Linked DNA regions of Leucothrix mucor DSM 2157. The protein of the gene in region 1 interacts with the protein of each later gene in a pairwise test. Links are inferred from orthologs where the notes say so. Each region holds a gene or a part of one and is shown in the gene's direction. Other genes may lie near its edges. The genes, in order: lysA and LEUMU_RS0112460.

Region 1 (15,187 bases):
GTGGCTTCTTCCAAAGTAATTTGGTTGAAGGTGAGCTGTTTTTTGCCTTTGCCCGCAATGTCTTCAAACTTAATGGTTTGATGATTTAAGTGTTTCAGGCACAGCGTATCCATATCGTGACGGTTAGCCACAGAGTCCAATACATAGGATTCCAACATGGTGTCATGTGCAATGCCGCGCAACTCGATACCATGATTTAGCAGCACAGAGCGGTCATATTTCAGATTTTGACCGACTTTAAGTATCGTTGGATCTTCCAGCAATGGCTTGAGGCGCGCCAAAGTGGCATCAAAGTCCAACTGCTCAGGCACATCAATATAATCGTGACCTAATGGCAAGTAGGCGGCTTCACCAGGTGTCACTGAAAAGCATAGGCCAACCACACGGGCATCAATATAATTCAGGCTGGTGGTTTCACTATCAAACGATACCCACTTAGCGGTGCTGATTTTTTCAACCCACTCATCCAATTGTGCTTCGGTGAGAATGCATTGGTAGTCAACTTCATCAATGATTTCAACTGCAGGCACGCCGCCTTCCATTGGGGCTGGCTCATCCAATGTTGTAATGATATCGGGGCTGCTTTCTTGTAAGCGAGCTAAGCGCGTGCGCAAGCCCAGTTCGGTATACAGCTCAGCCAGTCGCTCAGTATTTTCTTTGCTGAAACTCAGTGAATCACCCGTGCAGCTTAGATCAAGATCACATTTTATCGTGACCAGCTCGTAAGACAGCGGCAGGCGGGGGATGGCTTCGCGTAAATATTCACCGACTTTGCCTTTGAAGTTATCCGCATTGGCGATGATGTTTTCAAGCGTGCCGTACTCGGCCAACCACTTCACTGCAGTTTTTGGGCCTACTTTATCAACCCCTGGAATATTATCGACTTTATCGCCCATCAGGGTGAGGTAGTCTTTGATCTGATCAGGCCGCACGCCGTATTTGTCGATGACTCCCTGAATGTCGTGGAAGCTGTTAGACATGGTATTGATCAGGCTAACCCGCTCGTTGACCAGTTGCGCCATGTCTTTATCGCCAGTGGAGATAATCACGTCGCCATCATAACCAACGGACAGGGTGCCAATGACGTCATCCGCTTCTACATCGGGGATTACTAACATCGGATAACCTTGCGCCAGTATGATCTCGTGCAGCGGCTCTATTTGATAGCGCAGCTCTTCCGGCATGGGCGGGCGAGTGGCTTTGTATTCCGGAAACAGGTCATTTCGGAAGGTTTTTCCCTTGGCATCGAACACCACGGCCATATGTTCTGGTTCATAGGTTTTGCGTAAGCTATCAAGCATACTCAGCACACCATGAATTGCGTTAGTTTGTCTACCATCTGGGCTAGTCAGGGTGTTGGGTAGGCCAAAAAAGGCGCGAAACAGATAGGATGATCCATCAACGAGAACAAGCGGTTTGCGGGGATTTTTATCTGACATGGTTTGTTGGTATGATGTCCGGAAATAATATGAGTGAGTATAAGCGATGTCCACCCAAGTAACAGCCCCTGTTCTGCCAGAGATTATTTATCCTGCGACAGCGAAGATTGAGTCGCTGCGGCCGGTTTACTCGCCTGAACAAAAAGAGGCGGTTAAGAATAAGATTAAAAAACTGCTTAAGGAGCAGAATGCCGTATTAATCGCGCACTATTACGTGTCTGCGGAGTTGCAAGAGCTGGCGGAAGAAACCGGCGGTTATGTGTCTGACTCGCTCGATATGGCGAAATTTGGTAATGAACATCCTGCGAAAACCTTAGTGGTAGCAGGGGTTCGTTTTATGGGTGAGACCGCGAAAATCCTGACGCCGGAAAAGCGGGTGATCATGCCGACGCTGGAAGCGGAATGTTCACTGGATTTGAGTTGTCCAATTGAAGACTTTGACAAGTTTTGTGATGAGCATCCTGAGCACACGGTGGTGGTGTATGCCAATACTAGTGCGGCGGTTAAAGCACGTGCTGATTATGTGGTGACTTCCGGTATTGCTTTGGATTTGGTCTCTTGGTTGGCTGATCAAGGTAAGAAAATCTTATGGGCACCCGATCGCCATTTGGGTACTTATATTCAGCGCGCTACACAAGTTGAAATGGTGCGCTGGCAGGGTGCTTGTATTGTACATGATGAGTTTAAGTCTCGTGCGCTGGGTGAGCTGATTGAGAAATATCCGGATGCGGCGGTTTTAGTGCATCCTGAGTCGCCAACCGATGTCATTGCATTGGCGGATGTAGTGGGGTCAACCACGCAAATCATCACCGCGGCCAAAGAGCTGCCTAACAAGCAATTCATTGTGGCAACCGATAAAGGCATCTTCTATAAAATGAAGAAGGCGGCTCCTGATAAGGAATTTATCGAAGCTCCAACCAATGGTACTGGCGCGACCTGTAAAAGCTGTGCGCACTGTCCTTGGATGGCGATGAACGGGCTGGATAATTTGTTAGCAGTGCTGGAAAATGGTGATAACGAAGTGTTTGTCGACGAAGAAATTCGTGTAAAGGCATTACGCTCAACCCAACGCATGCTGGACTTTGCTAAGGCATTTGCTGCGGGCGAGTTAGATTCAAAATAAAAAATAGAGTAATACCAGCTGCCTGAAGGAATCGGGCAGCTGGAAAAATTAATGGAATAAAATACATGCGCTCCACAAAAGATTTACTGCTTTATCTGAGTTTGGTTGGCATGGTCGGCTTTGCCGGACTGTCATATTATTTATACAAAGAGTCGGTGATGTCGGGCAAGGCCGCGATTTTCACTAGCAGTAAATCAGGAGAACAAAGTGCTGCGCCCGCTGGTCAAACGCCAACTGCCGGTACGGATGCTCAAAGCTCTGGCGCTATCGACCGCGATGAGGATGGCACTGACACGACTCAAACCGCTCAGGCACCTGTTGTTATTCCTGAAGATAAGCCGGTGGTTCCTGAGGTTCCAACCGAGGAAGACCGAACTGGTTTTCAGCGCGCAAGTCGCATCATGGGCATTAACACTGCCGATGTGAAAGAAGATACCTCCAGCGTCCAGTTCGTCAATATTTTCAAATCCGCCATTCCTTTTTATGAAACCACGCCATGGGGTAGTGGAAAGGACGTTGAGTACGATGCTCAAGGCTGGCCAATTGATTTGCATGGTGGTCAGGCGCTAACTAAATTCCTGAATCGTTTGCCAGTGAATACCGTTCCCGATGGCTTTTACACGGTGCTATACGATGGTAAGGGCACGATCCACTATGGGAATGATGCATCCCTTGTCGCGCACCGTGATGGTATGGATATTATCGAAATCAAAGCCGGCCCTGATCGCATTCTAAATGCGTCGTTGGCGATTAAAGAGATCGATAAGAAAGACTATATTCGCAATATTCGCGTGCTATTGCCGGGCGGTATTTGTAACGGTAACCCCTACATTCGAGTGGATGATGAAAGTGCCTGTAAGCCGGGTGCTTACTTATCATTTGCCTCTCATTACGAGCTGATTCGCTACAACCCTGATTACTTGAATTTTATTAAAGATTTTCAGGTGATTCGTTTTATGAATATGAGCGGCATGACGCGTAATCCAGTGATTGATTGGGATGATCGCAACAAGCCTGAAAAAGCCACTTGGGGGGGGCGCGAAGGGACTTATTCACGGGGCGCGCCGGTTGAGGTGATGATTGATATTGCCAATAAAGTGAATGCCGATGCGTGGTTCTCTATGCCGTATCAGGCTAGTGATGACTATATTCGTAAGTTTGCCGACATGGTAAATGAGCGCCTGAAACCGGGTCTGAAAGCGTATATTGAATACAGTAATGAAATCTGGAATCCAATCTTTGTGCATCATGATTATGCGATTAATCAGGGCCTTAAACTCGGTTTGGATACTGACAAAAATAAGGCGCGTACCAAGTACCATTCACTGCGCAGTGTGCAGGTGTTTGATATCTGGGAAGCGGCCTTTGGTGGTACAGATCGCTTGATTCGGGTAATGGGGGCATGGACAAGTAATCCTCGTATGTCGAATGCCTTGTTGACCTATCGCGATGCGTATAAAAAGACCGATGCTTTAGCCGTCGCGCCATATTTCGGTGCCACAATTAAAGAAATTCAGAACGCTAAAAATGTTGATGATATTTTCAAAGCGATCAATAACAGACGCTCTAAGAAAGGTTTTGCTGCCAGTGTGCGACAAATGGAGCAGCAGTCGAAAGTGGCTGAGGTATTTGATGTCGATATGATTGCCTATGAAGGTGGTCAGCATTTGGTGGATTGGAATACCCGTAAGGCAGATGACGGCAATAACGAACTGTTGTATGCCGCCAATCGTGACCGTCGTATGGGTGACCTCTACAAGAAATACATGGAAGCCTGGGAAAAGGCCGGCGGCAGGCTGTTTGTTCAATTTAGCGCGCCACGTATTTATAGCTGGTACGGCAGCTGGGGGATTAAAGAATACATTTCTCAGTCTCGCTCCGAAGCGCCTAAGTACGATGCGATCCTAAGTTATATGGAGCAAAAGGCTGGGATTAAAGGGCCGGAAGCGACCTCATTGATGAATACAGCCACGGCGCAAAGTGGTGTTGAGTTAAAGAAAGTCAGCTCACCGGATGTGTTGTGGTCGATGAATGATTTCTGGCCGGTGTATTTGCCGAATAAAGACCCATCGAAAGTCTCCAAAATCGCGGCAAAATGGCAGGCGTATTGGGATGAAACCAATCTGTATCTGGCCGTCGCCGTTGAAGATGGCCATGTTGAAACAGGTGATGGCATTGAGCTAACCGTAAAACTGGGTGAAGAAGAGCCCAAGTCACTGGAACTTAAGTACGGCGAAGCAGGGGAGTTTAATCCGTTCTTTACGCAGGTTGAGCATGGTTACAAAGTCTCTGCAGTGATTCCTTGGGAGAAGCTCTCTAAAGTCCCTGAGGTTGGCGATAGCATGGGCTTTGATATCCAAATTACTGATGTAGATAAAGATCGCAAGAAAGCCACTTTACACTGGGCTGAGCGTGCCTCTCAAAAGGCGGGAGACCATAAAATGCTCACTGCCGCAGTGAAAGATGCAACCAAACTCGGCAACACTAAATCAGAAATTGAGTTCATTTTACCCACGGTAACACTGATCGAAGAGTAGGGATGTTTGAGGTGTAATTGCACTTATCGGGTAAGTATTGCTAAGTCAGTACTTACCCTGTTTAATTGTGGACACTAATCAAAATAACAATAAGGTCCCTAGTATGGAGATGCTCACATTTCCAATTCTGATAGTCACATTCCTGATTACTCTGTGGTTGACTAGTCATATTGCCAAACAACTTTACGCGCGTCAGCCGGGCATGCCTTGGGTGTTTACCTCTTGGTTGGTTGGAATTATTTTTGGCATTGCCTCGTTAATCCTGTTGGATGTGTTGGCGCTTGAGCCAATGCTGACTGTGATTCTGCAAATTGCCATGCCGGTGTTCTTTTCAACGCTAGCATTTGTGCTATTTACTCAAGTCTCATGGGGCGGTGCACTCACAACCAATATTGCCGGTGTGTTTATTGGTTTAATTTTATCCGTGGTGGCAATGGTAGTGCTTGGCTTACCTCTGGAGAAAACCTTTAGCGCAGCTAGAGTGGTGTTACACAACGGCAAAGCAGAGATCACCTCAATGGTGACGGGCAAGCCTGCTGATTTGATTGTGACCGAAGCGCCAGTCGTTGAAGATGAAATCGAGCTGGAGCCCGTTTATTCCTCAAGAGACTTCTTGCCGGAAGAGGCTCAAAAAGCCTTAGCCAAGCAAGACGAGGTTGTTTTAAAAACGGCTAAGTATCGCGATATCAATGTGTTCAATGCACGTCGTGCGGTCGGTAAGTTGGTGCGTGCTTCGTGGAAAGACGGCCGTATTTCATCCGGTAAGTTAGAAGCTGTGCAGGGTGGTGATTTGATTGTGACTTTACGTCGTAAGGAAGGCTTAGCACAGGTACCGATCGCGATGTCTAAACTCAAAAAGCTTGAAGTTTATCGCTAGTACCCAGTTGTTAGACTAATTCAGAAAGTGGGGTTATTGATGTGGTTCTTTTTTCTCAGGAACCGGATCGTAGCCCCAAGTTCCCCAAGGGTGGCATTTGCCAACCCGCTTCACCGTAAGCCATAAGCCTTTCAAAGCGCCAAAGCGTTCAATTGCCTGAAAGGAATAACGTGAGCAAGTCGGCTCATGGCGGCAGTTCGCGCCAATCACCGGACTTAAAAATAACTGATAACCCCGGATTAACCAGAGAAAAATCTGCTTCATTTTCCGTAGAGTGTCTTAGGATCAATGAGTGGCTCTGAGTCTGTGATTAGCTCGTTGCCTTCCACGACTCGGTAGAAACAGCTGCGGCGGCCTGTGTGGCACGCTGGACCGGTTTGATCAACTTCTAATAGCAGTGTGTCGGCATCGCAATCAATGCGGAAGCCTTTTAGCAACTGCACCTGACCGGAGCTTTCACCCTTGCGCCATAAAGACTGACGCGAACGGGACCAGTAGCACACGCGGTTATTCTTCAATGTCTCAGCAATCGATGTGGAATTCATCCACGCCATCATCAAGACTTCGCCGGTATCATGCTGTTGAGCAATCGCCGGAATCAATCCATCCTCGTTAAACGTTAGCTGAGCGATAAATTGCTCGATAAAGGTATCATTTGGAATAGCGGCTTGAGTTGTGGAATCAGTCATTATTAGCTTACCTGTACATCAGTTTGACGAACGTAATTGGCCTCTTCGCAGCGACGTAAATAGTCTGCCCAGTGGGCTTCATAGTTATCGCCTAAGTCGCGCAGCAAGTTCCAGTCATACAAACCGCTGTCGTGCTTATCATCAAACACTAATTTCACTGCATAGCGACCAACGGGCTCAATGGCGGTGATATTGACCGACTCTTTGCCCAGTTGCAGTTTTTCCTGTCCCGGCCCGTGGCCACGCACCTCCGCTGAAGGCGAGTAAACCCGTAAATATTCACACGGCAATTGATGCACTACATTATCTGGCCAGGTCAGTTCCAGCACCCGTGATTTCTGATGCAGCGCGATATTGGTTGGTGTCATAACGGTTTTCTCTGTTCAATGGAGGTGAGTAGTGTAGCCACAGGTCGGTTTGAGCGAGACCTTGCTATACCTTACAAGATATAGCGAGACAGATCTTCATCCTGAACCAATGGGCCAAGCGTATCATCAACTTTCTTACCGTCAACAACAACCTCAGCTTCACAGTCTGGCGCACGATATAGCTCATCTTCCAGCAAACGCTCAACAATGGTGTGCAAACGACGCGCACCGATGTTCTCAGTGCTGGAGTTCACATCAAAGGCATGCTTGGCAATGCGCTCAATACCATCTTGAGTGAAGGTCAAATTAACGCCTTCAGTTTGCAGCAGGCCAACATATTGCTCAGTCAGTGATGCGTGAGGCTCAACCAAAATACGCTCAAAGTCTTTTGCAGTTAGAGCTTCTAACTCAACACGAATCGGTAAACGACCCTGCAGCTCCGGAATCAGATCAGAAGGCTTCGCTAAGTGGAACGCACCGGATGCGATAAACAGAATGTGATCGGTTTTGATAATACCGTGCTTAGTCGTTACGCTAGTGCCTTCGATTAATGGTAGTAAATCACGCTGAACGCCTTCACGTGATACATCAGCTCCACCTGATTGGCCTTTGCGAACCACTTTATCGATCTCATCCAAGAAGACGATACCGTTTTGCTCAACGTTTTTAATCGCAATCTGTTTGATTTCGTCGTTGTTCAGCATCTTGTGGGCTTCTTCTTCAGCCAACAGCTTCAGCGCTTCTTTGATCTTCACTTTGCGCTTTTGCTTTTTGTCTGCACCCATATTCGCGAACATGCCTTGTAACTGGCTCGCCATATCTTCCATGCCCGGTGGTGCCATGATGTCTACACTGGCCGCCGCTTGGGCGACATCAATTTCGATCTCTTTGTCGTCTAACTGGCCTTCGCGCAATTTCTTGCGGAATTTCTGACGCGTCGCACTATCGGTGGTTTCAGCGCTAGTCCAGCTAGCATCTGTCGTTTCTGTCTTGGGTGAAGGCAGCAGAATATCTAATACGCGGTCTTCTGCAGCATCTTCAGCACGGTATTTGTGCTTTTCAACTTCTTGTTCACGCGTTAGCTTAATCGCAATATCCGCTAAATCACGAATAATGGAGTCAACTTCCTTACCGACATAACCCACTTCGGTAAATTTAGTGGCTTCCACTTTAATGAATGGCGCGTTCGCCAGTTTCGCTAAGCGGCGTGCAATTTCGGTTTTACCGACACCGGTAGGCCCGATCATCAGAATATTTTTAGGGGTAACTTCATGGCGCAAATCTTCGCCTAACTGCTGCCGACGCCAGCGATTACGCAGCGCAATGGCTACCGCGCGCTTGGCTTGCTGTTGCCCGACAACATGTTTGTCGAGTTCCTGTACGATTTCCCGAGGAGTCATTGACATGGTGATGGATTCCTTAAAGTTCTTCGATAGTACGGTTGTGATTGGTGTAGATACAGATATCTGCTGCAATACCTAAGCCTTTTTCCACGATATCACGGGCCGACATATCAGTATTGTCCAAGAGCGCACGCGCGGCTGATTGCGCAAACGGGCCACCAGAGCCAATGGCGATCAGATTATCTTCCGGCTCAATAACATCCCCATTACCGGTAATGATTAATGAAGTTTCGCTATCGGCGACGGCCAACAAGGCTTCCAGACGGCGCATTGCGCGATCGCTTCGCCAGTCTTTAGCTAGCTCAATGGCTGCACGGGTCAGGTTACCGTTGTACTGCTCCAGTTTGGCTTCAAAGCGCTCAAACAGGGTAAAGGCATCGGCGGTACCGCCTGCGAAGCCTGCAATGACCTGACCATCGTGTAAACGTCGAACTTTGCGAGCGTTTCCTTTCATGACGGTGTTGCCCAATGAGACTTGACCGTCTCCGCCAATTACGACTTTGCCATTCCGGCGTACCGAAAGGATCGTTGTTCCTCGATATTGCTCCACTTATAAGCTCCGCTTTTGATTTAATTCAAGCAAATTATGTTGGGGTGACCAGTTCGTATTTCAAGCAACTTTAAAAATTCGGTATACTGCGCTCTTTACAAAGTGCGGGGAGTTTCCATGTTTAAGCAAGTTTGCTGGGGAAACCGGATTTTTTTAATCATGGTAATGGGGCTGTTTTTTGTCTCATTACTTAGTGGCTGTGGCACAAAGGGTGATCTTTACCTGCCAAAAGCGAAAGCAGCTGACACCACTCAAGATAAGCAGAAAACAAAATAATGGATTACTTTAATTATAAGCAAGGCCAGCTCTACGCTGAAGATGTGTCGGTCAAAGGCATTGCAAATACCTATGGCACACCCTGTTATATCTATTCACGGGCGACCTTGGAGCGCCACTGGCATGCCTTTAATAATGCCTTTGGCGATCATGACCACCTGATCTGCTATTCGGTAAAGGCGTGTTCTAACTTAGCCATTCTGAATTTATTTGCCCGCTTAGGCTCAGGCTTCGACATTGTATCGGTTGGCGAGCTGGAGCGTGTGATTGCGGCTGGTGGAGACCCTGGAAAAGTGGTTTTCTCAGGCGTTGGTAAGCGTGACGATGAAATGCGCCGTGCACTGGAAGTCGGTATTCGCTGCTTTAATATCGAATCTGAGGCTGAATTAGACCGTTTGAATAGCGTTGCTCGTGAAATGGGTAAGGCTGCTGCGATCTCTATTCGGGTTAATCCGGATGTTGATGCGAAAACTCACCCGTATATTTCTACCGGTTTGAAAGAAAATAAATTCGGCATTGATATTAAAACCGTTGAAGCGGTGTATGAGCGTGCGGAAAGCATGCCAAATATCAAAGTCGATGGAATTGATTGTCATATCGGTTCTCAGTTGACAGAAGTATCTCCATTTTTAGATGCGCTGGACCGCGTACTGGATCTGGCTGATCGCTTAAAAGAGAAAGGCATTACCATTAGCCATCTTGATTTAGGAGGTGGACTGGGCGTGCGTTACAACGAAGAAACCCCACCATTGCCTGCTGAATACATGCAGAAAATGATGGAAAACGAGCGCCTGAAAGATTACGAAGTGGTGATCGAGCCAGGCCGTGCGATTGTCGCGAATGCAGCAATTTTGGTGTCTCGTGTGGAATACCTGAAACCTGGCGAAACCAAGAGCTTTGCGATTGTTGATGCGGCGATGAATGACTTATTGCGCCCATCTTTGTATCAGGCATGGCAGCGGATTATTCCGGTGAAGGAAGAACCAGCGGTTGAAAGCAGCTTGTATGACATCGTTGGCCCAATTTGCGAAACTGGCGATTTCCTTGGAAAAGACCGTGAGTTGGCGCTGGAACAAGGCGATTTGATTGCGATTCGCTCTTCAGGCGCTTATGGCTTTAGCATGTCATCTAACTACAACACGCGTCCTCGGGCTTGTGAAGTATTGATCGATGGCGAGCAAGTGCATCAAATCCGTCGTCGCGAGACGATTCAGGAGTTATTTGCTGGTGAGTCTTTGCTGCCATAACTACAGTCAGCGGCAGCGCACCCCGCGTTGCCGCTTTGTAAATCCTCATTTCTACCTATTAGAATCCTTCAGTTGGAAAATACACTCATGAAATTGGAACGCGAAACAATCGAGCTGGGTACTGACATTCGTCATGCGGTCATCTGGTTACATGGCTTGGGTGCCGATGGTAATGACTTTGTGCCGATCGTGCCGGAGCTAAAGCTGGATAAAAGCATTGGCGTGCGCTTTATTTTTCCGCATGCGCCATCTCGCCCAGTCACGCTGAATAACGGTTATACGATGCCAGCTTGGTATGACATTATTTCTTTAGATCGCAGTAAAAATGCCAGTGAAGACGACATTCTGACGACGGTGGGCTGGATTAATGAACTGATCGAAGAGCAAATTCAGCTGGGCATCGAGCCTGAAAATATTATTATGGCTGGCTTCTCCCAAGGTGGTGTAATTGCCCTGCATACGGCATTGCGTTATCCCAAGCGTTTAGGTGGCCTAATGGCACTATCTACCTACTTTCCCTTTGCCGATGAAGTGTTGTCGAAATTGCCAAAAGGCTATGATCAGATTCCGGTATTTGCGGCGCATGGCACGTATGATCCGGTGATTCCAGTGGCATGGTGGGAAGACTATGTGCCAAAACTGGAAAAGCATGGCTTCGATGTACTTTCCAAAACGTATCCCATGGAACATTCGGTACACCCCTCTGAGATTCAGGACATGGGGATGTGGTTTCGGGATGTATTAACGGACTCAACAGACTAAGAGGAATAACTGAAATGACCCGTATCCATTTTGTCGGTGGTGAGAAAGGTGGTGTAGGTAAGTCGGTGTTAGCCAGAGTACTGGCGCAATATCATATTGATAAAGAGAAACCATTTACGGCGTTTGATGGTGATTTATCGCATGGCGCTTTAGTGCGTTATTACGGTGATTACACCCAAGCGGTTGATATTGCCTCGTTTGAAAGTGCTGACCAAATCGCAGAAGCAGCCGTTGAGTCGGGCTGTGATGTGATTGTTGATTTGGCGGCACAGGCTGCGCGTCCGCTGGATAGCTGGATTACAGAATCTGGTTTGGTCGATTTCAGTGAAGATGCTGGCGTGGGAATTACTCTATGGCATGTGATGGATGATGGGACTGATTCGGTCCGTTTGCTGGAAAAGGTATTGGATACCTATGGAGCAGGGCCTCAGTACATTTTAGTCCGCAATCATGGGCGCGGCGGTGATTTTTCCTTATTTGATGAGTCGGACGCTAAGGCCAGAGCGATGGCGCTGGGCGCACGTGTGATGGATCTGCCGAGCTTGCATGCGGGCTCTATGCGCAAGATTGATCGGGCGGGTGCGAGCTTGTGGGCAGCGGCTAATAATAAGGATAAAGTGAAAGGCCCAACGCTGGGTATGATGGAACGCCAGCGAGTTAAAGTCTGGTTGAGTAAAGCTTATGCGGAGTTGGATAAAGCGCTCTAGTTGCTCAAATCATTATTCGTGGCTTGCTAAACTTTTTTGCTGGTTAGCAAGCCACGAAGTTTAGCCTGAAGTATTATTCCTTATAATCAGGCTCACTACGATCAAGCAGCGTTTTCAGGTCATCAAAGTGGCGCTGCGACTGGTCGGGATAGTCATCCAATTCGCTAGCCGTTTTTTCTGCAACTTCATGAGATAGCACCCGTAATGGCTGACCTGTTTGCAGCGCGCGAATATAGGTTTCCGCGGAGCGCTCAAAGTAATATAGGCGATTAAAGGTGTCCGCCACGCTATCACCAAGTACTAGCAGGCCGTGATTACCCATAATCATCACCTTAACTTTGGGATCACCCAGCAAGCGTGAACAACGCTCACCCTCAGCTTCAAATGCCAAGCCCCCAAAGCTGTCATCAATCACATAGCGCTGGTAAAACGTGGCAGTATTTTGATCTATTGGCAGTAAGCGACTGTCGGCCAGTGAAGCTAATACCGTAGAAAACATGGAATGCACATGCATAACGCAGCGCGCATGTGGGCAGTAGCGATGTACTGAGCCATGTAAGCCCCACGCGGTTGGGTCTGGCGCATTGGGCTGCTTTAAGACATCCGGATCATTAGCATCCAACAGTAATAATTCGCTAGCCTTAATCAGCCCAAAGTGTCGTTGATTAGGGTTAATCAAAAACTCAGTACCATCATCATTCACCGCTAAGGAAAAGTGATTAGCGACGGCTTCGTTGAGGTTAAGCCGTGCAGCACTGCGAAAGGCGGCGGCTAAATCAACGCGTTGTTGCCAGTGTGGGTCTTGTGAGTGTGAAGTGGGCATGCTTATTCCTCTTGAGTGTCGGTAACGTTAGGATATTCCTTGCGCAATGCCCGGTAGGTACTACGCATTTCGCCTCGATCAATATAACAGCCGCGTAGGTGGCGCGCGCCACTGCCTTCAATAAATGAGCCGCGACCATGTGCAATGCGATGGTTATCAAACACAATGCATTCACCAGCATTCAGCCTGAAGCGCATTAGGTATTTAGGGTCTTGTAGCATTTGGCCAAATTTACGAAATGCCGGATAAAACTCATCCATAAACGTTTGTGGCATATCGAAAATGTCGGATAAATGTTGGCTAAAACTAATGCCACTGACTTCACCGTTGACCGGATCGAGTTCAATAATACGCTGGCGGGCACGAACATCTTGCGTGTCGGTGGTGTAGCGGAAGGGGACTTTGGTCTCGGTCAGTAGTTTGAAGTAGTCAGGATAATGCTCGCGGAACTCATTAGCAACGCTGGTGGCATCGACAAACAGGCTCTGGCCACCTTCAGCGTCATTGACTCGGCAATGCAGAAATTGCACACCGGGAGCGAGTTCTTCAGGGGGCAAATCGGTATGCAACTCCAATGCTCTGGCGGTATAAGCGAGATTGACGGGCTTTACTTCGGTGCGCACATTAAAGGCGTAACCTGAAAAAGAGGGGCGTACGGTACCAATTAGCTCGCAGGCTTGTTGCAAACCTTCATCGCTATCTGGCATGTCGGTAATCAGTGCAATGCCTTCATCAAGCAGCGCCTCAATCCAGTCAGCGACTTTGGCTGGGCGCGTAATGAGGTCATCAAAGCTAAAGCGGGCAATTTGCTCATATTGATCGGCGTACCAGCTGCGGCGTGCTCGGATGGCAATATCGCCATGGCCGGGTGCATTATCACTGCTTGGTGTGTGCCATTGGCTTAGCCAGTCTTTGTGGTAAGTGCTTTGGTGACCGCTTGGCCAAGTGAGGTATAGGTGATCAGCGTCATCACTGATTTCAAGCGGCCTTAGGTGGTCGGCTTCGGCGAGAATGTCGAAACTTCGTTCCTGCGTATCGGTATCCCAAGAGCTGGGGCAGTTATCCCGCAGCCAGTAATAGTTAAAATAGGCTGCGTCAGCATTGGGCAGGGAAAGGGTCAGACCGTTATCATGAAGCTGTAGCATGCGGATTACCTCGAGCAGGAATTTGGAAATTCCAAGATAATCTTGAGCTGAATTTTGAGATACACCCAAGCTGCCAAGTGATGGCAGATTGGGTGTCTTTACAATGGGGCTTTTAGCTAGCTGCTTCTGGCTGTTGGCGCTCAAATACCCACTTGTCTTTGCTGGATAATTCAGCTGCGTATTTATAGCCAGCGATATCGAAATCTTTGATACCCTCGGGTGACTCAATTCGGTTGCGGATAATGAAGTCTGCCATCATGCCACGGGCTTTTTTGGCATAGAAAGCAATGATGCGCGTCTTACCATCTTTGGTTTCTTTAAAGTCGATATTTAGAATACGGCCTTTAACCTGTTTGGGTTTGACCGATTTATAATACTCATTGGATGCCAGGTTAACCAAGACTGCTTCTTCCTGTTCTGCCAAGACGGCATTCAGACTATCGGTAATCTGATCACCCCAGAACTCATACAAGTTCGCACCGCGTGGGTTTTTCAGCTTGGTTTTCATTTCCAGGCGGTAAGGCTGAATCAAGTCCATCGGACGCAAGGCGCCATACAGGCCTGATAGAATCCGCAAATGATCTTGGGCATAGTTCAGATCATCTTTAGTGAAGCTGGCGCTATCAATCCCTGAATACACATCCCCTTTAAATGCAAACAATGCCGGTTTGGCATTCTCGGGATTAAATGGGGTGTGAAACTGTTGAAAGCGCTCAAAGTTTAGATTCGCGAGGTTCTCACTGATGCTCATCATGCTTTCGATTTGCGGTGGTGCATAGTCGCGCAATTCATCAATCAGAATTTGCGACTGATCAAGCTGAGCCGGCACGCTATAATCCGCGTCTGGCATTGGAAAATCGAAATTTTGGCCCTTAGAGGGCGACAATGTAACGAGCATCAGTGGTTTCCTGTTATCTTATTCTGCCATTAGGTGTTCGTATTTCTTCATCAGGGTATCCTGATCTTCAACGCGATTCGGATCTTTTGGAATGCAATCAACCGGGCACACTTCTACACACTGTGGCTCGTCAAAATGGCCAACACACTCGGTGCAGCGATCAGGGTCGATTTCATAGATCTCATCGCCCATAGAAATGGCGTCATTTGGGCACTCAGGCTCGCAAACATCACAATTGATGCATTCGTCAGTAATAATCAATGACATGGTATTTTCCTGTTACATATCGATAATGGGTTGAATTCTAACAGCGCAGCGTTACAAAAAACATTATTCCCTACAG
Region 2 (15,181 bases), 2.5 Mb from region 1 along the record:
TGAACCCCAGCGTGAAACTATCACATACAGCAGGCTTGTAATGGCAAATTGTACCCAAGCCAAGGCCAGCACCTCAGGAATATTAAAATCGTACTTCAACGCCTGATACATAGCGACTTCCAACGTTGTCGCCTGCGGCCCACCACCTAAAGCCAGCACCACACCAAAACTGTTAAAACACAGCACCGCAATAAACCCAAACATCCGCAGAAACGTCGCGCGCAAGCTGGCCACCTCCACAAAGCGCAACCGCTGCCAGCGGTTTAACTTAAGTTGTGCAGCCAGCTTCCAACTGGTATCGGGAATATTGTTCATTTGCTGATACAGCGCGCGCACGGCAAAAGGTAGATTTAGATAGACGTGAGCAATTAAGATGCCGTGCAAACCATACAGACTCCAACTTTCCGGCAAACCATCGATTAGCAAGCCAGAGCGCCCCAATAGCACGACTAAACCGGTAATTAGTACCAGCGTCGGTATGATGAAACACAATAGGCACAGGCTTAAAAAGCCCGCTTTAAAGGGAAGTTTTGGGGAGTAATAAAGCGCGCGCGCCACCGGCCAAGCCAGTAACACCGAGAGCAAGGCACTGAGCACCGCCTGCTTTAAAGAGAAGCCCAGAATTGACCAAAAGTAAGAATCGTGTAATAAGGCCCAATCAGCGCTATTTCCACCATCAAAACCGATCAGGCCATAGAATGATAGCGTAGTCACTGACACTAAAAACAACACACTGAGTTTGCCGAAAAACTCCGTCATAACACTACTGGCTCGGGCGTAAAGCGGCGATTATAGAACATGCCAAAGGAACATACTATGCAGCAACACTGGCAGGCCCGAATCAATAACGCGCTACAGCAAAATTACCAGTGGACGGCTTTTGCAAAAGGTAGCAGTAATCAGTTGTTTAAGGGCATTAATCAAGACTCTGCAAACGCTCCTGTGCTAATTGCCAGAATTAATGGAGCGAATGCGATTACGCCTGGGGTTAATCGGCGTCGTGAATCGGTATTGCTGGATGAGTTAAAGCACTTTAAATGGGCACCGCAGATCATTCGCAATGCGCCTGAGGAAGGCTGGTGTGTGATGCGTTGTTATGAGCCGCTTATTGCGAAGTCATTAACGGCACCTCAGCAACAACAGTTATTAGCAGCGATTGCAGAGCTGCAAAGCATTCAACCGTATAATCCAGATGGCTTACTTACTATTGATTACCATCAGTTGATGCTGGAAAACTACCAATCGCTGGCGGTACAACTTAATGATCGTGAGGCGTTAGAACAGATTGCAGTATTTGAACGGGGTTTATTTGGATTACCTAAGCTACCACTCTGCTTAGTGCATCATGACTTACATATGGGAAATCTGGCGCTCAATACCAACACCAAAAGCACCTTCTCTGAAAGCGCCACGCACGAACAAATCCCTGAGATCAGCTCTCTAAAGTCAGATGAGCAAGTGATTATTTTAGATTGGGAATATGGCGGACTAGGAAATGCATGGTTTGATGCTGCCGCCATGCATCGCTTTCTTAAGGTCTCACCGGAGGATTTAATAAAACTTCCGGCCTTCAGCACATTTAATACCGAAGCCTTTAATCATGGACTCAATGCGGCCATCAAACTCAGTGAAACGATTGATGCACTTTGGTATTGGGCCAGAGAAATAAACCAACAGTGTGAATAAGACCCAACCACCGTGGAGCTGAAACCATGACAGATAGCATATAAACAACACTCACTAAATGATTAGACTCTCTAGCAATCCAAAAAATACAAACCTAACAACTAACAACTAACAACTAACAACTAACAACTAACAACTAACAACTAACAACTAACAATTATTCAACCAGCGATCGTTCACCAATGCGCTGCAAATTTTCATCGCGCATTTCAACCAGTACCGAGTCGCCACCCTTATTCACCCGAAACTCGCCAAAGCGTGCAGCTTCAAACAGCTTCGCCTGCCCTTCCTGAAAAAAGAATGCATTGGTGGCAAACTTCACCTGCCCTTTACGCAAGCGATAACGCATCCGCACTTCGCCATTATTCAACGCAGAAAGGTCATCCAACCGCACAAAGCGCCCCACCCCTTTTTCATCCGGCTTAAGAATCACAAAGCCATTGATCTGCTTGCTGCTAAGAATTTGATCTTGCGCTTCTGAGGCGACCGCAAAGCGCAGTGCCATATAATCACCCTGCATTAGCGAGCGCGGATCAACCGGCGCTAACTGCAAAATGACACTATCACCTTTGGTAACCAGCATCTCACGTGAATAAATCGAATAATTCACCACTGCCAGAACGACAAGACCAATTAAAATCACCCATAATTTACGCATCAGTCTGCTCCACTCGTGGCCATAAACGATGCAGAACCTGACGCACCAGCAACAAACCTAATCCACTAAAAAACAGCAAAATCGACTTATATAACAAGGTCAAATGAAGCAGGTAATAAAACTGTGAAACGAATGCGACGACGGTCACCAAGCCAATTCCGGTAATAATATTATTACCATGCGCAAAGCCCAGTAGCACCAACGTTACACCAATGGTAATTCCCGGAGCTTGTGCGCCAATCAAACCAAACACTATTGCCAAACCAATCGCGGCAATACCCACCCGCCCCGATAGAGATAAGCGCTCACGCTGTAACAACACGACAACTACCGCGACTAAAACAACGCCAAGCAATAAGCCCGACAACCATTCGCCCCACTCACCGCCGAGTGCTCGAATGCCAAACACCTCTTGCCAGAAATGTCCTTCATTCCAAAAATAATTCTGTGTGAGCAAGTGTGCGACACTCACCAATACCAACGCATAGCCCAGCGCCCGCGACTGCTCACCAAAGCGCGCCCAGTGAAATTCTTTTAGCCAGACCACCGATGCGCCAGCCATTAACAGCACTAATGTAAACGGAAACAATCCATATTGATTGCTTAAGAATGCCAGCGAACCCACACCAATCACCGCCGACCACACTCGGTGCAAATAATTTGGTACCAGCAAAAACAATACCGTATGCAAAGCAACTAATATGAGTGCCACCCAACGCACTTGATAGACAAAGTCTTTCACGCTATCGAACAGGTTAAGCCCTCTCATGGCGCTGTAAATTAGCAACGATTGCCCAGCTAAACTCACGGCGAAGGCAAATTGCTCAGTGAAATCATTGTGCTTAACGGCGCGATACATGACGACCGCCAGCGAACAGGCCGCAATGCCCATTACCGTAGCGGCAACAACCGAGTCCATAACCAGTGCAAAGCCACTAAACAAAGCACTCAGCAGAAAAATCGCCCCAACCCAGCCAGCAATACCCAACATAGTGCGTACATACCACGGGGCATTATCTTCAGTTTCAGGCGGCTCTGCGCCCTGCACTAATTGATGGCTTAATAAGGTGTTCCAGAGTTTCATGGTTGATGACTGCTTCATGTCTGTGCCTCATTCACAATGCGCTTTAACCACACCGCCCCCATTGCCGAAAAGCCAATCACCGTTAAACTAATAATTAACAAGCCGGCTACGTTATCCAGCACGCCATGGAACAGCATGCGGCCAATCGCCACATTCAATACGGCTACAACGGATAACACACCAATCGCTAACACATATACATCCAGCACTTTACGGCGATACCAGAAATAAGCGGCGGCCATCCAAGCCAGCCAAGCAATGATACCGACCATAAATCGCGTCCAGCCATCATCAACCAGCACTAAGATGGCGATTGATGTGATGAGACCACAGCTAACAGTTGCCAATAAACGCGTCATCCAGCGCAGACTGCGGCGGCTTTGCCCTTGAGCAATCACCCATTCCCAGACGATCAAGGCACAGGTATTAATCACAAACAAGATCCACAACAGCTGCTCAACGCCCGACCACCAATTAAACCAGCGTCCGAAGGTATCGAAATACAGCACGAGGGAGAGATTCACCAGTAGCAGCCACAATACCCACAAGCCATCGAAGCGCCCAAGCAAAGTCCATGGCAGAATCAATAAGGCCCAAATAGTGAATAATTCATAGGTATCAGCCCCGGTTTGATAGGTTTGACCGATTAAAGCCAGCAATACCCCTACAAACACCGAGGCCATCATTAGCGCCACTCGTCCGGATATTTTCTCCAAACCCAGCCACCAAACAGCCCCCATCGAAATCACAATTAGCGCTTCAACCAACAAAAAGCGGGTGAAGCGCCCGAGGTTTTCCCAGTTATAAGCAAAGAAGAATATGACACCGCAGACCGTGAGCAACCCACCCAAGCCCAGTAGCAACATATCCAGAAAACGTCGCCAGTCCGTCTGGCTGGGCACCGCATCGCCAAGCCGCATTGCGCGAGGCAAGTCGGCTGCCGATATTTGTGCTTGTTCAGCCCATTCCAGCAGAAGCTGGCGATTGCTTTTTCTCATAACTGGCGATCCCCCATGATCGCAGTCTTACTCGTAACTGTGCTCTGGCCCCGGGAAGCTACCATCTCTCACTTGCTCAACATATAACTTGAGCGCCGCTTGAATATCGCCATCGGTATCTCTCAGGAAGTTTTTAACGAACTTCGCAGGACGTCCAGGCCATAAGCCCATCATGTCGTGCCAGACCATAATCTGGCCATCGGTCTTCGCGCCTGCACCGATTCCAATCACCGGAATGCGTAGCGCTTTAGTAATACGTTGACCAAGGTCTTCCGGGACGCATTCCAGCAATAAAACACTGGCACCCGCCTCTTGCAGCGTCAGCGCTTCAGTCACCATGGTTTGCGCCGCATCCGGGTCACGCCCCTGCACCGAGTAACCACCTAAATGATTCACCGACTGTGGCGTTAAGCCCATGTGTGCACAGACCGGAATACCACGCTCAGACAGTAAATGCGTGGACTCAGCCAGCCAAGCGCCGCCTTCCAGCTTCACGATATGCGCGCCTTCACTCATCAATACCGCTGCATTTTTCAGGCTGACGTCTTCTGAGTAGTAACTCATAAAGGGCATATCCGCCATAATCATACTGCCCACATTGCCACGTCGTACGCAGCGAATGTGGTAAGCAATATCTTGTATGGTGACTGGCAGGCTGCTGTCATGACCCTGAATAACCATTCCCAGTGAATCCCCAACCAGAATGACTTCAACGCCGGCCTTGCTGGTCGCATAAGCCGAGCAATAGTCATAAGCCGTGAGACAACTAAACTTCTCACCGGCAGCTTTCAACTTGGCTAGCGTCTTGATTGTGACCGCTTGTGGTGAATTGTGAACTGACATAGCGCGCTCTCCGCGAAATTACCAAAGGGTCATCATAACAAATCTGTAGTTCAACCATAGAACAGTTTGCCCAAATGCCCCCACTGAATCAGACTATTTACGGCGCAAGCCTAAAACCAGTCCCAGACCAGCCATTGCAGCAGAAGATAAGTTAGCCGTGATAAAGTTTTTCAAGCCGCCAAGGTGTGGCGAAACCCAGGCAATCATGTTGTTGTAGACGCCTTCAAAGCTATCCCAATTCACATTGATAATGCCATTGTATTGCAGCAGGAAAAGCGCGATAAACAGCGTGCCTGCGGCGAAAAATAAGACTTTAAGAAAGGTACGAGCTGCAAATCCAATTGCAAAGCCGACGAAGAAACTAAACCCCATATAGGCCGCTAAGGCGACCCAATTACCCGCTTCGATGGTTTGTTGTGGTTCCATTATTATTATCCAAACGAAAATATTCATCCGAATACTAGCGCGTTCAGATATAATTTTCCCCTTTTTCAGACAGGCATGATGCTTTGACAGATTCACCAAGACGCTACTGCGTGGCCCCAATGCTCGACTGGACCGACCGCCATGAGCGTTATTTTCTCCGATTAATCAGCAAACATGCCTGGTTATATACCGAAATGGTCACCACGGGTGCGCTCATTCATGGAGATAATGAGCGTTACTTAAAATTTGATCACCAAGAGCAACCAGTTGCATTACAATTAGGCGGCAGCGATGTTCAAAACATGGTCACTTGCGCGAAAATGGCGGAAGATTTTGGCTATGATGAAGTGAATATCAATGTCGGTTGCCCGAGCGACCGGGTCCAAAAAGGCGCATTTGGTGCGTGTTTGATGGCCGAACCACAGCTGATTGCTGACTGTGTTAGTGCGATGCAAAACGCTGTATCGATTCCGGTAACGGTTAAAAACCGGATTGGAATTGATGATCAAGATGAGGAAACCAGCTTACGACACTTTATCGACGTTGTATCTGAAGCCGGCTGCAAGACCTTTATCGTACACGCTCGCAAAGCGTGGTTAAAGGGGCTCAGTCCGAAGCAAAATCGCGACGTACCGCCCCTGAACTACCCGCTGGTGTACCAGATCAAGCAAGAAAACCCCGATCTGGAAATTATCATCAATGGTGGTATTACTACGTTGGACGAATGTAAAAACCATCTACAATTTGTCGATGGGGTTATGGTTGGCAGGGAAGCCTATCACAACCCATTTCACTTGATCGACGTAGATGCAATGGTATATAACGACCGCCGCCCTACAAAAACCCGACTGGAGATTTTGGATCAATATATCGAATATGTGGAAGCACAAATTGCTGACGGTGTCTTTTTAAAGCACATGACGCGCCATATATTAGGTTTATTCCAAGGCCAAACGGGTGCTAAAGCTTGGCGCCGCCACATTAGCGAACAAGCGCATAAACCAGGGGCCGGTATTGAAGTGCTGCGTGAAGCAGCCAGCTATATCAATGAATCGGAGTAATTCATGATTTTATTTGCGAAACGGGACAGCCACGATACGGAGGCGCTAAGTTTGACCAAGCGCTTCTCCGATAAACTTAGTCATTACCTCAGCACCAACCCTTATCCAAACAATGAACTGCCTAATGAAGCCATCGATATTCAGGCTTGTTATGCACTGTGTGGAGATACTGATCATCAGGCTAGCCCTGACGATATCGACGCACTTCGTCAGACTATTTCAGCCTTGATGATTGCTTATGAGTCGCGCACTAGCCATTGGCTGGAGCCAGAGCAAGTGGCATTGGCGCTACTGAGATTTCACGCAGAACACCAGGCAAAGACGTTGCGCAAACAAGAGTCTTTCGGCTTTGCGGATGAAAACGCCCTACTCACTGCTAATAAACATGACTCCATACTGCACTTGGCGTTACTGGCTGATGCACTAGGGCTTAAACAATTCCAAGTCGGCCATAGCCAAGCTGATGATGCTTCAGACTCTGCCGCCTGCAAACGTACGCTCAATGTATTGCTGGATGATACCTGCATGCAAGAGATCGAAGCATTTGGCCGTGAGCTACGCGATGACTGCAAGCAAGCGATGCTGGAACAAGGCGCGGATGCTGAGCATTTAAAAGCCTCTTGGCAATTGCGCTTGCGCTATACCGACGCAGATACCAGCTTGCTATTAAAATGCATGCCGATCGAAATGTTACGCGACGTGTTTGAAAAGCAGCACGCACAACGTTTTGGACCAATTGATGGCAACCAGGCCATTCTGATCGAAGCGCTGGAAGTTGAAGTTAGAAAAGAGCCGGCGGACGCATTAGATCTGCCCACGAACAACCCTTATCCCAACCAGTATTTATCAGCTTGGACTGCAACAGAGACCGAACAAGGTACACTCTGGCAACGCAATGAAACTAAAATAGCCAAAACGCCTTGGCTGGATTGCAAAATACTGCAGGAAATTTTATCGCCCTGCGTCGCAAACTCAACGGATGCCACGGTGCATGGATATTTGATAAAAAACTTTGAAAAAGAAGTTGACGCAAATCCAAAGCATCCTTAGAATACGCCGCTCAACTATTCCTCAGTAGCTCAGTTGGTAGAGCAGTTGACTGTTAATCAATTGGTCGCAAGTTCGAGTCTTGCCTGAGGAGCCATATTTTAAAAGCCTGTCAAAGCAATTTGATGGGCTTTTTTTATGGCCGCTATTTCCAGATCAATAAGCCCCAGTTTAAAAAATTCAAAAATTACACTAAGTAGTAGTTGACGATAAACCAAAGCATCCTTAGAATACGCGGCTTCACTATTCCTCAGTAGCTCAGTTGGTAGAGCAGTTGACTGTTAATCAATTGGTCGCAAGTTCGAGTCTTGCCTGAGGAGCCATATTTAGAAAAAGCCCGCTAGAGCAATCCAGCGGGCTTTTTTGTGCCTGCAATAAATTACCGTGCCGCTTGCGACTTCATGTAATCATCATTAATCTTTTCCGCACGCTGATAAGCCGGACGCGCATGCAAGCTGCCAAGATACTCTTCATAGATTGGCTGCATTTCAATCGTGCCAAATAAAATACCCCAGCCGATATTCGCGCCAATATACACATCCGCCGCAGTAAACTGCTCACCACAGATATAGGGTCCGGGCTCTAATGCCAGCGGCAATACATCACGAGTTTGTGCAAAAGTGCCAAAGCCGACACTCATTTCCTTGCCCGTTGGCACTTCCCAGCCCATCGACTGTGCAGTCACTGCCTGCTCAACAGGCCCTGCTGCGAAAAACAGCCAACGATAATAATTCGCGCGGGCCAAGTCATTATCTGGCGGCGCTAAGCCCTGCTCCGGAAAGCGATCAGCCAGATACGCACAGATAGCAGAGGTTTCAGTCACCACCACATCGCCGTGTTTTAGTGCGGGCACTTTGCCCATCGGGTTAATCGCATGAAATTCGGGTGCTTTCATGGTCGTGGCGTAATCGAGCCAAACGGTCTCATACGGCAAGCCAAGCTCCTCCATCATCCAGTGGACGATGCGACCGCGTGATTGCGGATTTGTGTAGAGAATCAGGTCACTCATAGGTGAATCCTCCTTGGTGGTGTAAAAAATTACAACAGAGTCATTCTAACCATTACCAAACTGACACACAATGAGGTACGTAACAGGGTTATGTAGACCATTCGTTTCTGAAATAATCCGCTGTTGGCATAAACCCACCCAAACAACGAGTAAACCCCATGTCTGTATCCACACGCTATCTCGCCTTAGTGCTTGGTCTGCTGTCTTGTATCGGCCCATTGTCGATTGATATGTACCTACCTGCACTACCCGCTATCGAAACCGACCTCAACGCCGACACCAGCGCGGTACAAATGACGCTAACCGCGTACTTTATGGGTTTTGGTATCTCACAACTGTTCTACGGGCCGTTATCGGATCAGATTGGCCGCAAAAAGCCGCTCTACATTGGCTTGACCATTTTCATTATCAGTAGCATCGGTTGCTTTCTGGCACCAACGATTGAATGGCTAACTATCATGCGCTTCGCACAGGGCCTTGGCGGTGCAGTAGTGATGGTGATTCCTCGCGCAATTATTCGTGATACACAAACCGGCGTCGCAGCCACTCGCATGATGGGTATGGTCATGATGGTGATCAGCATCTCCCCAATGCTGGCACCATTAGCTGGAAGTGCAGTACTCGCATTTGGTGGATGGCATTATATCTTCGCGCTACTGGCCGTTTTAGCGGTATTCAGCGTACTACTCACCAGCTTTGGACTTCCTGAAACCCTGCATGAAACCGACAAAGTAAAATTCAACATCGGAAACTTCGTAAAGGGGTCGCGTATCCTGCTAACCGACGGCTACTTTATGGGATTAACGCTGATTGGCGGATTCGCCTTAGCGAGTTTCTTCGTGTTTATTGCCAGCGCATCCTTCGTGTACACCGGTCAATTCGGGCTATCACCTGCTGGATTCGGCTTAGCGTTTGCATTGAATGGCTTTGGGTTTTTCCTAGCGACTCGCTTAGCCGCTCCAATCAGCGAACGAATCGGCACAGAGCGCATGATTAGATTAGCCGTTTCAGGCTCCGCCGCTGTTACATTGGCACTGCTCGCATTATGTTTCGCAGGCCTTGGAATGCTCACCGTTATCGTAAGCTTCCTATTCGTATCAACCGCCTGCCTAGGCTTAGTCATCCCAAGCACCATGGTACTAGCACTCGACAAACACGGACACATCGCCGGACTCGCCTCATCACTCGGCGGCACCATCCAAATGTTCGTTGGCGGCGCAATGATCGCTGTCGCAAGCCCCTTCTTCAACGGCACCGCCACACCAATGATCGGTGCAATTGCTCTATGTAGCGTATTCACCCTACTACTAGCCCTGCGCACATTGCCCGGCAGCAGCGCACCAGTGTTAGCAACTGAAGAATAAGTCCCAGTAAAAACCAAGCTCAAAAACCAATCCAAAATCTAAATCGGCGAGGGATTCACTCCTCGCCGACCTTGCTTACAAAATACTCGCGCATCAAACCTCAAACAAATCTACAAATCTACAAATCTACAAATCTACAAATCTACAAATCTACAAATCAGTTAAACACACTGTCTCCCAGTCTTAGCGTTATCAACAAATCCCTCAGAGAACTCAGGCTCTAACAAAGCACCACCACCCAACTCCCCAGCATCAAGCGCCATTAATTATTTGCGCAGTCCTTACGAGCAAAGCGAGTCGGCGAAGCAAATAATTAATGGCGCTTGATGCAAACACTCATCTTTGACAAGTTTTGCAGTAGAACGTCGACCGCTGCCCTTGCTTGATCTGTGAAATCACCGCCCCACACTTGCGACAAGGCTCCCCCGCCCGACCATACACATTCAGCTCTTGCTTAAAATACCCAGGCTTGCCCTCTGCCTGCACAAAATCCCTTAACGTCGTGCCACCCTGCTCAATCGATCGCGCCAGTACCTGCTTAATGCAATCAACCAAAACCCCATAGCGCTGCTTAGAAATCTTATTGGCGGCACGCGCAGGCGAAATCCCTGCCATAAACAAAGACTCGCTGGCATAGATATTCCCAACACCAACCACCACTTCAGCATCCATAATAAACGGCTTCACGCTGCCCGTTTTTTTACGCGACAGGGTGTATAAACGCTCTGCATCAAAATCGTCAGTCAGTGGCTCTGGCCCCAAGTGATTAATCAGCTTATGCTGCGCAGGATCTTCTTCGGTCCACAACACTGCACCAAAACGTCTGGGATCATGTAAGCGCACTGCTTTGCCACTATCCAATACCAGATCAACATGATCATGCTTACCCGGTTCCAGTTCTGCATCAACCACTCGCAGGCTACCTGACATGCCAAGGTGAAGCAAAACCGTCCCTAAATCCGTATTCACCATCACATATTTAGCGCGGCGCGTGACGCTATTAACCGTCTGGCCGATCAAGCGCTGAATTTCATCCGGCACTGGCCAGCGCAGTTTAGGCTGACGTACTAACACGGCAGTAATTGTGCGCCCCTGCATATGCGGCTCAATGCCACGGCAGGTCGTTTCCACTTCGGGTAATTCTGGCACTTACGGCGTCTCCCTAAATCCGTCCACACCACGACTCAGCAGCTCATAGACGGCTTCATTCACTAATAAAATTCGCTGATTTAACAGCACATACCGGCGATGATTCACCGGATTTAAACTGCCTAAGGCATATTCAACCTGATTAAAGCGCACGCGAATGGCTTTATCGGTTAAATCAAATGCTGCCAAATCCTGATCGGCAGCGACATATTCTGCAAGTACCGACTCGGATAATAAGGTAAATAGTTGCTGTAAATAGCGACTATCGGCTTTGGCTTCAATCGGGGATACGATTTGCCAATCCGGCTGGCCGGACTCAAAGCGTATTGCCGGCTGGCCCGGTAGCAAAATAGTGACTTCATCCACCGACTCACCAATTGCCGGGTCATAAAGCGTCTCAGCCCCTTTGTTCTCAATTTGGACCTGCTGATAGGCCAAATAACCTAATCCAGCCAATAAGATCAGCAAAAAAAGATTAATCATCCGCCGCTTAGAGCTCGATGAACGCTGCATTTCCCCACCTTTTAATGGTAACAATTAATGTCCACTATCATGCAGAATTCATAAAAGAATGGCACTCTTTAAATATCTCTATAAATTACAAGGTATTAGGACAAAGCGTTAAATTATGGTGCAGTGCAGCATCCAAGTTATTGATTTTAGACAAAGTTTTCATTTCGTCATATACTCAATACGCTATTTCATGAAACAGAGTTTTTAACAAGAGGAGAGTTGTTATGGGTCGAGTCGCAGTTGTAACAGGTGGCACACGCGGGATCGGAGAAGCTATTTGTTTGAGATTGAAAAAGTCAGGATATGATGTAGTCGCCACCTATGCCGGAAATGATGAGGCAGCGAATGCATTTTCAGAAGCGAATGGTATTCCGGTTTATAAGTTTGACGTTGCTGATTTTGAAGCCTGTAAAGCAGGCATCGAGAAGATCGAAGCCGAATGTGGCGCTGTTGACGTACTAGTAAACAATGCTGGTATTACACGCGATGGCACCATGCACAAAATGACATTTGATCGCTGGAATGAAGTTATCCAGACAAACCTGTCATCTTGCTTCAACATGTGTCGTTCAGTAATCGACGGCATGCGTGATCGCGGTTTCGGCCGTATCGTTAACGTTGGATCGGTTAATGGCCGTGCTGGTCAATATGGTCAGGTTAACTATGCCGCTGCAAAATCCGGTATCCACGGATTTACTAAAGCCTTGGCACTGGAAGGTGCTGGTAAGAACATTACTGTTAATGCGATTGCCCCAGGTTACGTACTGACTGACATGGTGCGTAAAGTACCTCAGGAAGTATTAGATAAGATCGTTCGCACGATTCCAGTTGGTCGTTTAGGTGATCCGGATGATATTGCACGTGGTGTAATGTTCCTGATCGAAGACGAAGCCGGCTTTATCACTGGCGCGACGTTGGATATCAACGGTGGTCAGCAAATGTACTAAGGTTTAGCCTTTGTACAACACGTAAGATCTGTGCCAATGATTGTTCTGATCATTGGCATTTTTGTTTCTCCCCTGTGCTTAGCCGCCTGTAAAGATTCGTAAAAACTCCCCATCACGACTTCACTCTGCGCTACTATTTTATCAAACGCGCATCGCTTTGAATTGCGCCACAATGACGGAATATGACCCCATGACACAAGCTCATATCTTACTGGCCGATGACGATACGGTGCTGGCAGAACTGCTCACCGAGTATCTTCAAGGCGAAGGCTTTAAAATTACCTTGGTACACAACGGAGCAGACGCTCTGGAAGCAACCAAAACCCCTAAAGACATGATCATCCTAGACATCATGATGCCACGCATGGATGGGCTGGAAGTCCTGAAAGCGGTTCGCCAAAATGGCATCGAGACGCCGGTGATTATGCTCACTGCCCGTGGCGATGATATTGACCGGATTTTGGGTCTGGAGTTGGGTGCGGATGACTATATGCCAAAGCCTTGCAATCCACGTGAGTTGCTTGCTCGCATTAAAGCTATTCTGCGTCGCGCCGCCGGTACAGAAAAGAAAAGCAGCGCCCAAAGCGATCAAATGGAAATCGGTGATTTGAATCTTAATCAGCACAACCGCCAAGCGACGCTGCTAGGTGAAGTGCTGGTACTGACTCAAACCGAGTTCGACATTCTGCAATTGCTGATGCAAGCACCGGATGAATTGATCACTAAACAGACTATTTCTGAAACTGTGCTGGGCCGTAAGCTGGGTGCTTACGATCGCAGCATTGATGTGCATATCAGTAATTTGCGTCGCAAGCTTAGCCCATCAGAGAAGCTGAGCATTCAAACCATTCGTGGCTCCGGCTACCTCCTTAACGTGAAGCGCGACGCCACATGACCCGTTTATTTTTAAAAATTGCCGGACTGCTGATAATCACCAATCTGCTCATCATGCTGAGCGCTTACTTTCTGGTGCAATGGCTGGAAAAAGAAGAGCTGATTATTTCACCACGCCAAGCGCCGCAGATTCTCGCCGACCGCGTGATGAAGGAGTATCAGCAGGGTACAATCGCCGACTATGCTAAAAAGCTGGGCGACCATGGTACGTCTGTCGCACTGATTGATGAAAACCGCACCGTGCTATTTACGATGCCAAACTTGCGCCGTTATTTAAACAGCCAACCCCGTCCGCTAGTATTGGGTGACGAGCGCTGGAGTCGTGGCGAAAGAAAAGAAAAAACCGGCGAAGAACGAAAACGCCCCAGGCGCATTGGTTCGCAATTCACCCGTGAAGTCGTCACTGACGATAGTAAAATTTATTACGTACTGATTCGCAGCGTCCATAAAGATCACAGCCTGATGCCACAAGCGCCTTGGAAGCGCTTATATGCGCCGATTGCCGCGTTTGTCTTGGCCATGCTGATTGGTAGCTCCTTGATTAGTTTGTTTATTACCTCACCCATTCGCAGTTTACGCCGCACCACGCAGTCCTTTGGCCTGAAAGATTTATCAGCCCGAGTAGACCCATCAGTAGCTGAGAGAAAAGATGCGATCGGTGAACTCGGTCGTGACTTTAACCGCATGGCTTCCCGTTTGGATGACACCCTGAAAAGCCAGCACCAGTTATTGCGCGATGTGTCACATGAATTACGCTCTCCACTGGCGCGTATTCAGGTCGCCAGCACCTTGGCCGAGCAGAAAACCGGCAGCAGTACTGAGCTGCAACGGATTGATCAGGAAACTCAACGACTCGATGGCCTCATTGAAATCATTCTGCGCCTGACACGTTTGAACAATACACCGGAATTAAACTTTGAGCCGCTAGAGTTGGATGAGCTGATTGATGACGTGGCACAAGATGCACGTTATGAGTATCAAAATACCGACAAGCAAGTAGTTGTAAACCTTGGCGCGTTGCCAACCATTCAGGCGGACTATGAGAACTTACGCAGTGCACTGGATAACATTGTGCGCAATGCCATGTACTACACGGAAGATGGTAGTGCAGTCACCATTTCGGCAAATGCCAATGCTTCTGGCCTTGAGATTATTGTGCGTGACCATGGCCCCGGCGTTCCTGAAGAGCACTTGAAACGTTTGTTTGAACCGTTTTTCCGCAGCGATAGTTCGCGTAATGAAAAGACTGGCAGTAACGGGGTTGGTCTGGCCATTACCCATCGGATTATCGAGCTGCATGGCGGTAAAGTCTGGGCGAAGAATGCGGAAAATGGCGGCTTGGTTGTGACGGTGCAATTGCCACCATCGGTTACTCGCTAAGCTTCTTCTGATGGCTTTCCTCAAGCAATGTAATTGTAATGCCTGACTATCACTCACTGTGATAGTCTGCAAAGCTAATAATCATTCAGGAAAACCGCATGAAACAGACCATTTTCTTTCTG

The links.
Region 2: the proteins of lysA (region 1) and LEUMU_RS0112460 interact in binary tests that used the Escherichia coli proteins (3 or more experiments, as listed by UniProt). The link is inferred for Leucothrix mucor DSM 2157 from one-to-one orthologs.

Annotation. Positions count from the first base shown.
Region 1 is NZ_ATTE01000001.1:229,940-245,126, forward strand. The notes cover bases 8,564-11,385. They hold lysA (diaminopimelate decarboxylase), read left to right. Parts: upstream 8,564-9,261; coding sequence 9,262-10,509; downstream 10,510-11,385. Other genes in these bases: hslV (ATP-dependent protease subunit HslV), read right to left, coding at 8,564-8,986; lptM (LPS translocon maturation chaperone LptM), read left to right, coding at 9,104-9,262; LEUMU_RS0101170 (alpha/beta hydrolase), read left to right, coding at 10,597-11,271; LEUMU_RS0101175 (P-loop NTPase family protein), read left to right, coding at 11,286-11,385. Also shown: polA (DNA polymerase I), read right to left, coding at 1-1,439; quinolinate synthase NadA, read left to right, coding at 1,486-2,562; LEUMU_RS27635 (DOMON domain-containing protein), read left to right, coding at 2,628-5,099; LEUMU_RS0101130 (hypothetical protein), read left to right, coding at 5,203-5,976; membrane protein insertion efficiency factor YidD, read right to left, coding at 6,010-6,240; hisI (phosphoribosyl-AMP cyclohydrolase), read right to left, coding at 6,237-6,665; LEUMU_RS0101145 (gamma-butyrobetaine hydroxylase family protein), read right to left, coding at 6,668-7,033; ATP-dependent protease ATPase subunit HslU, read right to left, coding at 7,105-8,439; more of hslV, read right to left, coding at 8,453-8,563; more of LEUMU_RS0101175, read left to right, coding at 11,386-11,978; LEUMU_RS0101180 (class II aldolase and adducin N-terminal domain-containing protein), read right to left, coding at 12,052-12,801; LEUMU_RS0101185 (TauD/TfdA family dioxygenase), read right to left, coding at 12,804-13,946; peroxide stress protein YaaA, read right to left, coding at 14,059-14,844; LEUMU_RS0101195 (YfhL family 4Fe-4S dicluster ferredoxin), read right to left, coding at 14,863-15,111. UniProt on the Escherichia coli protein: Specifically catalyzes the decarboxylation of meso-diaminopimelate (meso-DAP) to L-lysine. Is not active against the DD- or LL-isomers of diaminopimelate.
Region 2 is NZ_ATTE01000001.1:2,744,582-2,759,762, forward strand. What follows is about bases 12,012-14,827. They hold LEUMU_RS0112460 (response regulator transcription factor), read left to right. Parts: upstream 12,012-12,975; coding sequence 12,976-13,680; downstream 13,681-14,827. Other genes in these bases: phbB (acetoacetyl-CoA reductase), read left to right, coding at 12,063-12,785; LEUMU_RS28060 (HAMP domain-containing sensor histidine kinase), read left to right, coding at 13,677-14,827. In the rest of the region: LEUMU_RS0112380 (ABC transporter permease family protein), read right to left, coding at 1-759; LEUMU_RS0112385 (phosphotransferase family protein), read left to right, coding at 817-1,686; LEUMU_RS0112390 (GDYXXLXY domain-containing protein), read right to left, coding at 1,844-2,344; LEUMU_RS0112395 (DUF4401 domain-containing protein), read right to left, coding at 2,337-3,446; LEUMU_RS25890 (DUF2157 domain-containing protein), read right to left, coding at 3,443-4,426; panB (3-methyl-2-oxobutanoate hydroxymethyltransferase), read right to left, coding at 4,454-5,269; LEUMU_RS25895 (FUN14 domain-containing protein), read right to left, coding at 5,363-5,695; tRNA dihydrouridine(20/20a) synthase DusA, read left to right, coding at 5,815-6,756; LEUMU_RS0112420 (hypothetical protein), read left to right, coding at 6,760-7,806; LEUMU_RS0112435 (glutathione S-transferase family protein), read right to left, coding at 8,183-8,812; LEUMU_RS0112440 (multidrug effflux MFS transporter), read left to right, coding at 8,971-10,176; mutM (bifunctional DNA-formamidopyrimidine glycosylase/DNA-(apurinic or apyrimidinic site) lyase), read right to left, coding at 10,513-11,325; LEUMU_RS0112450 (DUF4340 domain-containing protein), read right to left, coding at 11,326-11,838; more of LEUMU_RS28060, read left to right, coding at 14,828-15,059; LEUMU_RS0112470 (SCO family protein), read left to right, coding at 15,158-15,181. UniProt on the Escherichia coli protein: Response regulator member of the two-component regulatory system CpxA/CpxR which responds to envelope stress response by activating expression of downstream genes including cpxP, degP, dsbA and ppiA.